Regions from separate parts of the Lysobacter sp. ESA13C genome, predicted to be linked through region 1. Evidence: riboswitches for the same ligand, from Rfam matches in the RefSeq annotation. Region 1 holds a riboswitch; each other region holds the start of a gene.
What was found. A riboswitch is a leader RNA that binds a small molecule or an ion and turns the genes downstream of it on or off. The one in region 1 is predicted to bind cobalamin.
Positions count from the first base shown of each region.

Region 1 (4,397 bases):
GGCAGGCCTTCGCGCAGGGCCGGTTCGTCGATCTGGACGATGGCGATGCCGGCCGCTTCCAGGTCCAGCACTTCCTGGCGCAGGGCCAGGGCGATCTGGCGGCAGCTGTCGGCGCGCGGCTGGTCGTCGCGGACGAAGGACCACTGCAGGATCGTCACCGGTCCGGTCAGCATGCCTTTGACCGGCCGCTGGGTCTGCGCCTGCGCGTAACGGGTCCAGTCGACGGTCATCGCCTGCGGCCGGACCACGTCGCCGAACAGCACCGGCGGCTTGACGCAACGCGAGCCGTAGCTCTGCACCCAGCCGTGGGCGGTGAAGGCGAAACCGTCGAGCTGCTCGCCGAAGTACTCGACCATGTCGTTGCGTTCGAACTCGCCGTGCACCAGCACGTCGATGCCCAGCGCTTCCTGCTCGCGCAGGCACAGCTTGGTCTCGTTCTCCAGGAAGGTCCGGTAGGCCGCGTCGTCGATCTTGCCGGCCTTGTGCTCGGCGCGCGCGCGCCGCACTTCGGCGGTCTGCGGGAACGAGCCGATGGTGGTGGTCGGGAACAGCGGCAGGCCGAGGCGCTGCGCCTGCACCTTCGCGCGTTGCGGGTAGGGCGAGGCGCGCCGGGTCATCGCCGGTTCGACCGCGGCCAGGCGCTTGCGCACCTCGGCATTGCGCAGCAACGGCGAGGCCAGGCGCGCAGCGCGCGCGCTGGCGGCGGTGGCGAGGTCGCGGTTGGCGTCGGCGCTGCCGGTGAGGGCATCGGCGAGCAGGCGCAGTTCCTCGATCTTCTGCCGCGCATAGGCCATCCAGTGACGCAGCGGTGCGGGCAGCTTGCGTTCCAGTTCCAGGTCGGTCGGCACGTGCAACAGCGAGCACGACGGCGCCAGCCATTGCGCGCGATCGCCGGCACGGCGCGCCAGGCTCAGCGCGGCGTCGAGATCGGCGCGCCAGATGTTGCGGCCGTCGACCACGCCGAGGCTGAGGACGCGGTCGTCCGGCAACAGCGGCAGCACGCTTTCCAACTGCTGCGGCGCGCGCACCAGATCGACGTGCAGGCCTTGCACCGGCAGGCGCGCGGCGAGGGCGGCGTTGTCGCCGAGGCCGCCGAAGTAAGTCGTCAGCAGGCGCTGCGGCGCGTCGGCTTCGGCCAGGGCCGCATAAGCGCGGCGATAGGCGTCGCGGTCGTCGTCGTCGAGGTCGAGCACCAGGGCCGGCTCATCGAGCTGGACCCAGTCGGCGCCCGCCGCCTTGAGCTTGCCGAGCAGTTCGGCATAGGCCGGCAGCAGGGCATCGAGCAGCTCGCGCGGGTCGCCGCCGTCGCTGCGCTTGCCGAGCTTGAGGAAGGACACCGGGCCGAGCAGCACCGGCCGCGCCTGGATGCCGAGCGCGCGCGCCTGGGCCAGTTCGGCCAAGGGCTTGTCGCCGCGCAGCACGAAACGCTGATCGCGCTCGAACTGCGGCACCAGATAGTGGTAGTTGGTGTCGAACCACTTGGTCATCTCCAGCGCGTGCAGGTCGCGACGGCCGTCCTGCAGGCCGCGGGCGAGGGCGAAGTAGCCGGTCAGCGGGTTTTCGTCGTAGACCTCGCGGTACGGCGCGGGGATCGCGTCGAACAGAACGGCGGTATCGAGGACGTGGTCGTAAAGGGAGAAATCGTTGCACGGCACGACGTCGGCGCCGGCCTGCCGCGCCAGTTGCCAATGGCGTTCGCGCAGGCCGTGGGCGGTGTCGTGCAGCGCCTGGGCCGGCGTGTCGCCTTTCCAGAACGATTCGAGGGCCAGCTTGAGCTCGCGCCGCGCGCCTATGCGCGGGAAGCCGAGATGGGTGACGCTGATCATGATGATTACCTGCGATGCGTGGGCATGGCGCAGGGCAACGAAGGAGACCACGGCTGCGCCGGCCCGACGCTCGCGCGCCCGGCTTCGCCACAACCCTTGGTGTCGACCTTCGCCCCCGCGGGCGAACCGGCGCGCACGACGCGGCCCGCGCCGGGACGGGCCCGGACGCAGCGCCGACGCCTTGCGGGCCGGAGTCGGACGGAAGGCGAGCCTTCCGGTCATGGCAGGTCTTCGGGCTTGGGGCATGGAGCACGAGGCGCCTCCTACTGTCCGTCGCTTCCCGGGATCGCTCCCAGTGCCTGACGAAGTTCGTTCCCTATACCGCTGCGGGGCAGCTCCGGAATTGGACGTGGCGTCCGCACCGGATTCCCTCTAACCGCCGCCGGTGCGAACCGGTGGCGATTTGTCACATCGCTTCATCTGCATGAAGCGATGTTCACCATCACGCCGCCAAGCTACGCAGCGCGACCGGCGAAGTCAATCGCCGCGATCGCGATGCGTGGACCCGGTTTGCGATTTGTGGCCGCAGCCGGCGACGGCGCCGCGGCCGGGGTTTCCCCGGCTGCCGTTCATGCGCCGCCGACGATGATGTCGGCACGCTGACGAGCGCGAACGCCATGACCTCCTGCCGTTGAGCTTGGTGGGCCCTGGGGCTAACGTTGGTGCTGTGGCGACGATGCGCGGCGCGGGTCCAGGACGGCCCGCGCGATCCCGACTCCGATGGGTGGAACATGCTTTTCAGAAGGACGTTTGCGCTGACCTTGTGCCTGCTCGGACTGGCGGCTTGCGGGAGGGATTCCGCCGCGCCGCCGCCGGCCCGGTCCGAGCCGGTCACCATGGGCAGCCAGAACGAGTCGCCCAAGGTCGCCGCCGCGGACGCGTCGAGCGAGACCGACATCCTGCAAGGCACCTACTGGCCGCCGGCCAAGCTCGACGGCGGCGTGGCCAAGATCAGCTGCGAATACGACTACCCGCGTTTCGGCGACGGAAAACCGCTGACCGCGCTGGACTTCTTCAGCCTGGTCGACGCCTTGTCGCCGTGCCAGGCCAGCGGCGTGGTGCGCCTGCACTACCAGGGCAAGATCGGCGCCGGCTTCACCGCGCTGGTGCAGCGCGTCGCCGCCATGGCCACGCGCATGGAAATCCAGACCCGCATCCTCGACATCGACTCCAGCGGCGGCCACGTCGAGGAAGCGATCCGCGCCGGCGACTCGATCGCCGAATCGGGCTGGGCGATCTGGGTGCGCGAGGATTCGGTCTGCCACAGCGCCTGCGTCTTGGTGCTGGCCGCCGGCGACACCCGCTCGATCGAAGGCAAGGTCGGCATCCACCGGCTGATGCGCGACCGCTCGACCGCGACCTCGCGCGCCGAACTCAGCCGCGAACTCAAGGCGATCAACCAGCAGGTGCGCGATTATCTGGAACGCAACGGCGTCGCCACCGGCGTCGCCGACCTGATGATGACCATCGCCAACCGCGACCTGCGCGTGTTGACGGTGGACGAGCTCAAGCAGTTCGGCCTCGACGGCACCAACGCCGCCCAGGACGACCTCGACCGCATCCGCCTGACCCGCAAGTGCGGCGAGGACTTCGTCCGCCGCCGCGAAGCCTTCCGCCGCGATTTCGACGCGCAGTGCATGGCCACCGGCAAAAACTTCGCCTCCATGCCGGAATGCGCAAAAGCCTTGCAGGAACAGTTCGGCTTCCCGGACGAGACCTGCCCCTCCGACAGTCCGGCCGATCTGTACGCCCGCGACCTGCGGCGCCTGCCGCTGCCGGACGACGCAGGCGCCGATGCCGACGCGCCGGCCACTGCGGGCGCGTCGAAGAAGCGTTCCAACAAGAGCGCCGAATAGCCGTCGTGCGCGCCGCGCGAGCTCGACCCCGCCGGGCGCTCACCAGCGGCGTTCGACCCGCGCGCCGCCGAACATCACCTGGCGGATGCCGGGCAGAGCGAGGAAATCGTGCGGGAAGCCGAGCTGGATCGCGCTGGCGTCGTCGAGCCGACGCTGTTGCGCCTCGTCGAATTCGATCTCGAGCGCGCCGAGGTTCTCCTGCAACTGCGCCAGGGTGCGTGCGCCGATCACCGGCGCCACCGCGCCGGGCCGGCGCAGCAACCAGGCCAGGGCGATCTGCGCCGGCGGCCGTTCGAGTTCGGCCGCGACCGCCTTGACCGTCTCGGCGATGACGAGGGCGCGTTCGGTCAGGGCGCCGTTGCCGATCGCCACCGCGCGGCGGCCTTCGGCGCTGCCGGCATCGAGGTCGGCCTGCGTGTACTTGCCGGTCAATACGCCCGAGGCCAGCGGCGACCAGGCGGTGACGCCGAGCCCGAGTTCGGCCGCCATCGGCAGCAGTTCGCGCTCGCTGTCGCGCTGGGCCAGGCTGTACTCGGTCTGCAAGGCGATCAGCGGCGACCAACCGCGCAGTTCGGCCAGGGTCTGCATGCGCGCGGCCTGCCAGGCCGGAAGGTCCGACACGCCCGCATACAAGACCTTGCCGGCGCGGACCAGATCGTCGAAGCCGCGCATCACTTCCTCGGCCGGCGTGGTCGCATCCCAGGCGTGCAGATAC
Region 1 is NZ_JAHXYK010000005.1:29,407-33,803, forward strand. It holds gene metE (5-methyltetrahydropteroyltriglutamate--homocysteine S-methyltransferase) at 1-1,826, opposite strand, end outside; cobalamin riboswitch at 2,031-2,238, opposite strand; gene LC490_RS11430 (hypothetical protein) at 2,259-2,429, shown strand; gene LC490_RS11435 (hypothetical protein) at 2,663-3,682, shown strand; gene LC490_RS11440 (aldo/keto reductase) at 3,722-4,397, opposite strand, start outside.

Region 2 (4,397 bases), on a different contig from region 1:
CCGAGGTTGCTGATCCGTCAGCGGGAAGGCCGGTAACGCAAGGTCAACAGATAATTGCGGCCGGGCTGATTGTAGAAAGCGGCGGTTTCGTAACGGCGATCGAACACGTTGTTCGCCGCCAACTGCACGCTCCAGGCCTCGTTGAAGGCGTAGCCCAGGCGCAGATCGGTGAGCGCGTAGCCGGCCAGGCGACGCGTATTGGCCAAGTCATCATAACGATCGCCCGCGGCATAGACGCTGGCACCGAACGACCAGGCACCGTTGCCGACCGCGATGCGGCGGTCGGCATCGATGCGCGCGCTCTGCCGCGCACGCCGCGGCAGGAGTTTGTCGCGGCTGGCGCTGCGGCTGTCGTTGCGCGGGTCCAGCCAGGTCGCGCTGGCGCGCAGGTCCCAGTCGGCCAGACGGGTGTCGAACGCCGCTTCCAGGCCGCGGATGCGCGCGCGATCGACGTTGCCGGGCAAGCCGATCGAGGAATCGAACGCGATCAGGTCGTCGATGTCGCTCTCGTAGGCGTTGAGCGACCATACATGCTGGCGGCGCTCGCCGTGGATGCCGCGCAGGCCGATTTCGACGCTGCGCGAGGTTTCCGGCGACAGGCCGGCATTGCCGTAACCCGGGTAGTACAACTCGTTGAAGGTCGGTGCCTTGAACGCGGTGCCGTAGCTCGCGGTCAAACGCAGCGCCTCGCTGAGGTTCCAGCCCCACAGCAGGCTGCCGGTGGTCTCGCCGCCGAACTGGCTGTCGTCGTCGCGGCGCAGGCTGGCCTGCAGCGCGTGCGCGCCGAAACTCTGCTGCCACTGGCCGAAGGCGCCGCGCAGGATGCGGGCGTCGCGGGCATAGCGGGTATTGCTGTCGATGCGGTCGCGCTGCCAGTCGAAACCGAGCGTGAGCAGGCCGCTGCCGATGCCGATGTCGCCCTGCACCGAGCCGAGCTGACGCCGGGTCTCGAAGGTGCTGGAGTACTTGCCGTTCTTGTAGGTGTCGCTGAGGTCTTCGCTGCGGCCGGCGCTGGCGCTGAGGCTGACGCGGTCGCTGGGCCGGTAGCGCAGCTTGGCGCCGGCGACCTGCTGCACGCCGTCGGCCTCGTTGTTCTGGCTGCCGTCGTACTCGTTATGGTTTTCGGTGCGGAACAAGCGCGCTTCGGCGTCCCATTGCTCGTTGAAGCGGTAGCCGCCCTGCAGGGTCAGCGAATCGTTGCGATAGCCGTCGCGGTCCGGCGAGTTGGTGAAACAACCCGCGCCGCCCGGCGAGGGCTTGCCGCGGCAGGCGTTGATGCCGTCGGTGTCTTCGTGGGCGGCGTTGATCGAATACCAGCCACGTTCGCCCTTGCCGGCGACGCCGGCGGTGGCTCGATGGGTGGCGTAGCTGCCGACCGAGGCGCTGAAGCTCGGCACGAACGCGCCCTGCGGCCGCCGGGTGAAGATCTGGATGACGCCGCCGATGGCTTCGGAGCCGTACAGGCTGGAGAACGGGCCGCGCACGATTTCGACGCGTTCGATCTGTTCGACCGGAATGTCCTGCAGCGAGGCGCCGCCGCTGGTCGCCGAACCGATCTTGACCCCGTCGATCAGCACCAGCACGTGGTCGGACTCGCTGCCGCGCAGAAACAGCGACGTCGCCTTGCCCGGGCCGCCGTTATTGGCCAAAGAAGCGCCCGGCGTGCCGCGCAACAGGTCCGGCAGCGACGAGGGCTGCAGGCGTTCGATCTGGGCGCGGTCGATCACGGTTACCGCGGCGAGCGTGGCGTCCTGGGTCTGGGCGGTGCGGCTCGCGGTGACCACGACCTGGTCGAGATCGACCGCGGGCGCGGCCAGCGCGGAGGCGGCGAATGCGGAACCGGCGAATACGAAAGCGCAGCGCGCGGGGATGCGCGCAAGGCGCGGAACAGCGGAAAAACGGAACGTCACAGTCGGCTCTCCATGGCCGCGCCTCACCCGCGCGGTCTAGACCAGGTCGTGACAGGGGGATGGCGGAACGGAGAGACGGCGCGCACGCCGATGCCCCGAGACATGGCCCTCCGCCTGTCGGTTCGCGCTCCGGGCCGGTCTCCGGGCTTGCGAGCGGAGGCGGTCCGAGATCGGACCGGGTCTCCCGTACCGCGCCTTCCCGTGTCGGAACACAGTGGCGTCGTGCGGTACGTGTACTCGCTTACCGTTGCGGGGGCAGCTCCGGATTGACCGACCTGGCGAACGCCAGAAGCGGGGACCGGATTCCCGTTTCAATCGCCGATTGTGTGTCGGCGATCACCTTGAGCGCGCGCATCTTAGCAGTCGAGCGAGGTCGGGACGCCACCGGAATTCGTGCGAGCGCGCTTGAAGTCTCTGGACCGCGGCCAGGGCGCCCCTCGCCGGGCTTAGCCCCCGGATCGTCATCCCCGCGCAGGCGGGGGTGAATGGATGCGCGAGCCACTGGCTCGCGCATCCATGAACGCCTGGGCGCGCTGCGCGCCTCGCCGGGCCCGCAGAGACTTCAAGCGTTCTCGCACGAAAACCCGGTGGATCCCCGCCTTCGCGGGGATGACGACCTGGGGGGAATGACAGCTTGCTAGAGATGAAGGCTTAACGGGGATGAGGGCCAGAAAGCTCCAAGCGAGTCAGGCGCAGCGGCCATCGGCCCACCCCCAGATTCCGCAAAGAGTGTGCCATTACCACTTTTCTACTACTTGCGTTAGGCAATATTTGGCCGCTTCATTGACCGGTTGTTACGTTCGTGTTAAATCCGAATGACATCGCTGTCATCCCCATCAAGGAGTCGTCATGCCCGTCCGCCGCACCTTCGCCGGTTCACGTCACCCTCTGGCCCTCGGCCTCCTGGTAGCGCTCGCCGCGCCGGTCTACGCGCAGGACGCGCCGCAAAACGATCCCAAGACCCTGGACCAGGTCATCGTCACCGGCACCCGCGTCAGCGACCGCACCGTCGCCGAGTCCACCGCGCCGATCGACATCATCACCCCCGAAACCCTGGAAGCCACCGGTACCGTCGAGCTGGCCACCGCGCTGTCGCGCGCCCTGCCCTCGCTGAACTTCCCGCGCCCGGCCATCACCGACGGCACCGACGCGGTGCGCCCGGCGCAGCTGCGCGGCCTGGCCCCCGACCAGGTGCTGGTGCTGGTCAACGGCAAGCGCCGTCACACCACCGCCCTGATCAACCTCAACGGCAGCCAGGGCCGCGGCTCCTCGCCGGTCGATCTGAACGCCATTCCGATCGCCGCGATCGAACGCGTCGAAGTGCTGCGCGACGGCGCTTCCGCGCAGTACGGCTCGGACGCTATCGCCGGCGTCATCAACGTCGTCCTTAAAGGAAGCGGCGAAGGCGGCAGCATCGCCGCGCGCTACGGCCAGTACAGCGCCGGCGACGGCAAGCAGTACCAGTTGTCCGGCGACACCGGCATCAAGCTCGGCGAGAACGGCTGGCTGCACCTGGCCGCGCAAGGCGGGCACCAAGACCAGACCAATCGTGCGCGGCCGTTCCAGGGCCGCGTCGAGCAGCGCTACGGCGATCCCGAGATCGACCAGGGCGCGTTCGCCTACAACGGCGAATACAACCCCACCGAATACCTGAGCTTCTATTCGTTCGGCAGCTACAGCGAACGCGACGTGCTCTCGAACGGCTATTTCCGCTTCGCCGGCGACCCGCGCAACATCCCGGCGATCTACCCGAACGGCTTCCTGCCGCAGATCCACAACGTCAGTAAGGATCGCGCCGCGGTGTTCGGCCTGCGCAGCGAAACCGCCGGCGGCACCCAGATCGACCTGAGCTACAACTACGGCCACAACGGCCTGACCTTCGACATCGAGAACACCCTCAACCGCAGCCTCGGCCCGACCTCGCCGACGCAGTTCTACGCCGGCGCGCTGGAAGTCACCCAGCACGTGCTCAACCTGGACTTCACCAAGTCGGTCGACTTCGGCTGGCAGTACCCGGTGACCTTCGCCTGGGGCGCGGAATGGCGCGGCGAAGAGTTCTCCGAACGCGCCGGCGAGCCGCTGTCCTACGCCAACGGCGGCGTGGCCGCGCCGAACGGCCAGATCATCCCGGGCGCGCAGGTGTTCTCCGGCTTCCGCGCCAGCGATGCCGGCGACTTCGACCGTCACAGCTATTCGGTCTACATCGACGCCGAAGCCGACCTGACCGACAAGTTCTCGCTCGGCGCCGCCGCGCGTTACGAGACCTACAGCGATTTCGGCGAAACCACCTCGGGCAAGCTGTCCGGCCGCTACGCCTTCACCGACAAGGTCGCCCTGCGCGCCACCGCCTCGACCGGCTTCCGCGCGCCGTCGCTGCAGCAGCAGTTCTTCCAGTCGATCGCCACCAACTTCATCAGCGGCATCCCGTACGAGATCGGCACCTTCCGCGTCGACAACCCGGCCGCCATCGCCCTGGGCTCGGAAGCG
Region 2 is NZ_JAHXYK010000003.1:282,300-286,696, reverse strand. It holds gene btuB (TonB-dependent vitamin B12 receptor) at 18-1,871, opposite strand; cobalamin riboswitch at 2,025-2,269, opposite strand; gene LC490_RS07365 (TonB-dependent receptor) at 2,760-4,397, shown strand, end outside.
Region 2: linked by a shared signal. The riboswitch ahead of btuB (TonB-dependent vitamin B12 receptor) and the one ahead of metE (5-methyltetrahydropteroyltriglutamate--homocysteine S-methyltransferase) in region 1 are both predicted to bind cobalamin.

Region 3 (4,397 bases), on a different contig from region 1:
CATGGCCCCGGATTAGGCTTTGCCTGAACGGCTGCTTGGTCGCTAACTACCTGAACAGGCAGGCTTTCTGAACGGCTTTCGACCGCTCGTCGGCTCGATGTTGCATCGCAACAAAACCCCGCCTATGCTGCACCGCACAATCCAGTCGTTCTCCGTCTGGACCTTTCAGGAGCTCAGCCATGTACCAGCAATTCAACGAACAGTTCGCCGCCGCTACGCGCCAGTTCGCGGACACGGCCGCTCAGGTCAACCGTCTGGCCCTCGACAACGCCGAGGCCGTGTTCGGCCTGCAGGTCGCTGCCATCGAAGACCGCGTCAACGCCACTTTCGCTTTCTTCGGTGAAGCCGCCGAAGCCCGCGACCTGGAAGCCTTCAAGACCCTGTGGCCGAAGGGCGCGCAGATCGCTCGCGAAAACGTCGAGCGCGCTGTCAGCACCGGCCAGGAAGCTTTCGGCCGCACCGTGAAGACCAACGAAGCGATCGCCGAGTTGGCCAAGTCGCAGATCGAAACCGCTGCCAAGGCCACCCAGGCCAACGTCGAGAAGGCCGCCAAGGCCGCGGCGAAGGCGACGGCTCCGGCTGCTGCCGCGACCAAGTAAGCGCACCGTCTCTCTCTCCGGCCGTCATGGCGGATACGAAAAACCCGGCAGCTTCGGCTGCCGGGTTTTTTGTTGCCCGCGATTCGGCCTTCGCCGTCGCCACGGATCGCAGGCGGACTGCAGAGCGATCGCCGCGCTAGGACAACGGCTGCAAGCGCCCCGCCAGGGCCTGCGGATCGGGCGAAGCGAGATACGGCAGACGCCCCCAGCACGGCACCGGCAGACGCCGGCACAGGATCTCGAAGTTGTCGTCGGCGCGCGCCATCTGCGGGTCGATGTCGTTGGCGATCCAGCCGACCAGGCGGGCGCCGTCGGCCTGGATCGCGCGCGCACTCAAACGCGCGTGATTGATCGCGCCCAGGCGCAGGCCGACCACCAACACCACCGGCAGGTCCAGCGCGCGCACCAGGTCGATCTGGTCGAGCGTGGCGCTGATCGGCGCGGCCCAACCGCCGACGCCTTCGACCACCACCGTGTCCGACTGCGCCGCCAAGCGCGCATGCGCGGCGAGGATCGTCGCGAGCGCGATCTCGACGCCGGCCTGCGCGGCGGCGAGTTCCGGCGCCAACGGCTGCGGCAAGGCGTAGGGATTGACGTCGTCGTAGTGCGGTCTCGGCGCACTGGCCGCTTGCAACAGCAAGGCGTCCTCGTTGCGCCAACCCTCGGGCGTGCGTTCGCAACCGCTCGCCACCGGCTTCATGCCGACCGCGCGCAGCCCGCGCGCGCGCAAGGCGTGCAACAAGCTCGCGCTGGCCACCGACTTGCCGATGCCGGTGTCGGTGCCGGTGACGAACACGCCGCGCGGAAACACCGCGGACGCGGCCGTTGGTCGGGAGCCGGCCTCCACCGGGGGCTGGGTGTGACTCATCTCGCGCTTTTCCCTGGGGCGTGGAGTCCACCATGGTAGTGGCGGCGGATGCCGCTGTTACACTCCGATGATGTTTAAAACCTCCGCACTATCGGGCGACAAGCCCGAGCAATACGCGCAGCTGCTCGCCCAGGCGCGCGGTTTGCTCGACGGCGAACGCGACCGTATCGCCAATGCCGCCAACCTGTCGGCGTTGGTCAGCCATGCCCTGCCGGAACTCAACTGGGTCGGCTTCTATTTCTACGACGGCGAAGAACTCGTGGTCGGCCCGTTCCAGGGCTTGCCGGCGTGCGTGCGCATTCCGCTCGACAAGGGCGTGTGCGGCGCGGCCGCCTCGACCCGCCAGACCCAACGCGTCGCCGACGTGCACGCCTTCCCCGGCCACATCGCCTGCGATGCCGCCTCGCGTTCGGAAGTGGTGGTGCCGCTGGTCCACGGCGATTCCCTGATCGGCGTGTTCGACCTCGACAGCCCGGTTCCGGACCGTTTCGATGCCGACGACCAGGCCGGCCTGGAAGCGCTGGCGCGCGTGTACGTGGAGGCGCTGGCATGACCGCGCCGAAGATGCGCAACATCGGCCCCAAGAGCGCGGCCTGGCTGCGCCAGGTCGGCCTGCGCACGCACGAGGACATCTCCGCGATCGGCACGGTCGAGGCCTTCATGCGCGTCAAGCGCGCCGGCTTCAAGCCGACGCTCAACCTGCTGTACGCGATCGAAGGCGCGCTGCTGGACTGCCATTGGCAGGAGATCAGCGACGAACGCCGACAACAGCTGATCCAGGCCGCCGAAGCCGCGACCGCGCTGCTGCCGCCGCCGCGCAACAAGCCGGCCGCCGCGCCGGTGCACACCACCGTGCACGCCGAAGAACGCCACGACGCATTCGAGGGCGGCGGTCTGGACGGCAACGGCCTGGACGACGACGACCGCCCCGGCGGCCACGACGAGGACGACGGGCGCGACTGAGCCCGTCGGCGCCGCTGCGCCCCCTCCGGCCGGCCGCTCCGCCCGCCCGCGGCTTTGGCCCCGGGCGCCGGCTTCGCGTAGACTGCGCACCGCTTCAAGGTGACCCGGCGGCTTTCTCCATCGCCGGGTTGAAACGGGAAGCCGGTGACGCGCCCTCTCCTGCGGGAGGATCGGCGCCAGTCCGGCACTGCCCCCGCAACGGTAAGCAAGACAGATCGCGGCAACCGCCACTGTGCTCGGCACGGGAAGGCGCCGCGATCGGCAGCCCGACCCCGCGTCGGCGCTGCGCTTGCGAGTCCGGAGACCGGCCTTGAGGCGCCACAGGTTGCGATGCGGAGGGCGTCGCGGCGGCTGCTATCCGGCTGTCTGCACGGCCCGCTGCCTCCTCGCAACCGCCTTCCGCCGTCGTCGTCGCGCGCCTCCGGGTGCGCGCGCTGGAGCTTTACCCATGTCCGCCCCGAACACGTACGCCCTGAATCTGTCGCTTGCCATCGCCTGTGCGCTGGCGCTGCCCACCGCCGCCCTCGCCGCTCCGGCCGGCGACGCCACCGACCTCGACGAGGTGGTGGTCACCGCCAACCGCACCGCGGTCAGCGTCAACGACACCCTGACCCCGGTCGACGTGCTCGACCGCGAGACCATCCAGCGCAGCCAGGCGCGCGACCTCAACGACCTGCTGCGCGGCCGCGCCGGCATCAGCATTTCCAACCAGGGCGGCGCCGGCAAGCTCACCACCCTGTTCCTGCGCGGCAGCGAGTCCGACCACGTGTTGGTGCTGGTCGACGGCATCCGCGTCGGCTCGCCGACCTCGGGCCTGGCCGCGCTGCAAGACCTGCCGCTGGCACTGATCGACCGCATCGAGATCGTGCGCGGCCCGCGTTCGAGCCTGTACGGCGCCGACGCCATTGGCGGCGTGATCCAGGTGTTCACCCGCCGCGAGAAGCAGGGCTTCGCCCCGCGCGTGCACGTCGGCGGCGGCAGCAACGACAGCCTCGAATTCGGCACCGGCTTCGGCGGTCGCAGCGAGCGCGGCTGGTTCGGCGCCGACTACAGCTTCCGCAAGACCGAGGGCATCAACGCCTGCCGCGGCGCCGGCTTCCCGGTGTTCGCCGGCTGCTTCACCGACGAGCCCGACCGCGACGGTTACGAAAACCACGCCCTGTCGCTGCGCGGCGGCCTCGAGTTCAACGAACAGTGGAGCATCGAAGGCCAGGCGCTGCGCGCGGAAGGCGAGAACGATTACGACGGCAGCTTCGTCAACCGCTCCGAGACCGTGCAGCAGGTGATCGGCGGCAAGCTGCAATGGCGTCCGTCGGAAACCATCCACCTGCAGTTGCTGGCCGGCCGCAACGTCGACAGCTCGGATAATTTCCTCGGCGAAGTGCCAATGGGGTTCTTCAAGACCGATCGCGACAGTGCGACCTTGCAGGGCGACTTCACCCTGGCCGAAGGCCACGTGCTGACCGCGGGCTTCGATTGGCTGCGCGACCGCGTCGACAGCGACACCGTGTACGACGAAAGCGAGCGCGACAACAAGGCCGGCTTCGTCCAGTACCAGGGCCGCTTCGGCGCGCAGTCGTTCGAGGCCAGCCTGCGCCGCGACGACAACGAACAGTTCGGCGGCCACACCACCGGCGGCGCGGCCTGGGGCCTGAACTTCGCCGAGCGCTGGCGCGTCACCGTCGGCTACGGCACCGCGTTCAAGGCGCCGACCTTCAACGAGCTGTATTACCCGTTCTTCGGCAACGCGACCCTGCGCCCGGAAGAGTCCAAGACCTGGGAGCTCGGCCTGGCCTATCGCGGCGAGCGTTTCAACGCCCGCATCGACGGCTTCGACACCCGCGCCGACGATCTGATTACCTACGACTCGTCGATCAACCTGCCCAACAACATCGACCGCGCGCGCATGCGCGGCGCCGAGATCGGCATCGACACCACGTTCGCGCAATGGACCTTGGCGGCGAGCG
Region 3 is NZ_JAHXYK010000008.1:85,223-89,619, reverse strand. It holds gene LC490_RS16780 (phasin family protein) at 180-599, shown strand; gene bioD (dethiobiotin synthase) at 736-1,467, opposite strand; gene LC490_RS16770 (GAF domain-containing protein) at 1,538-2,020, shown strand; gene LC490_RS16765 (TfoX/Sxy family protein) at 2,017-2,430, shown strand; cobalamin riboswitch at 2,511-2,758, shown strand; gene btuB (TonB-dependent vitamin B12 receptor) at 2,879-4,397, shown strand, end outside.
Region 3: linked by a shared signal. The riboswitch ahead of btuB (TonB-dependent vitamin B12 receptor) and the one ahead of metE (5-methyltetrahydropteroyltriglutamate--homocysteine S-methyltransferase) in region 1 are both predicted to bind cobalamin.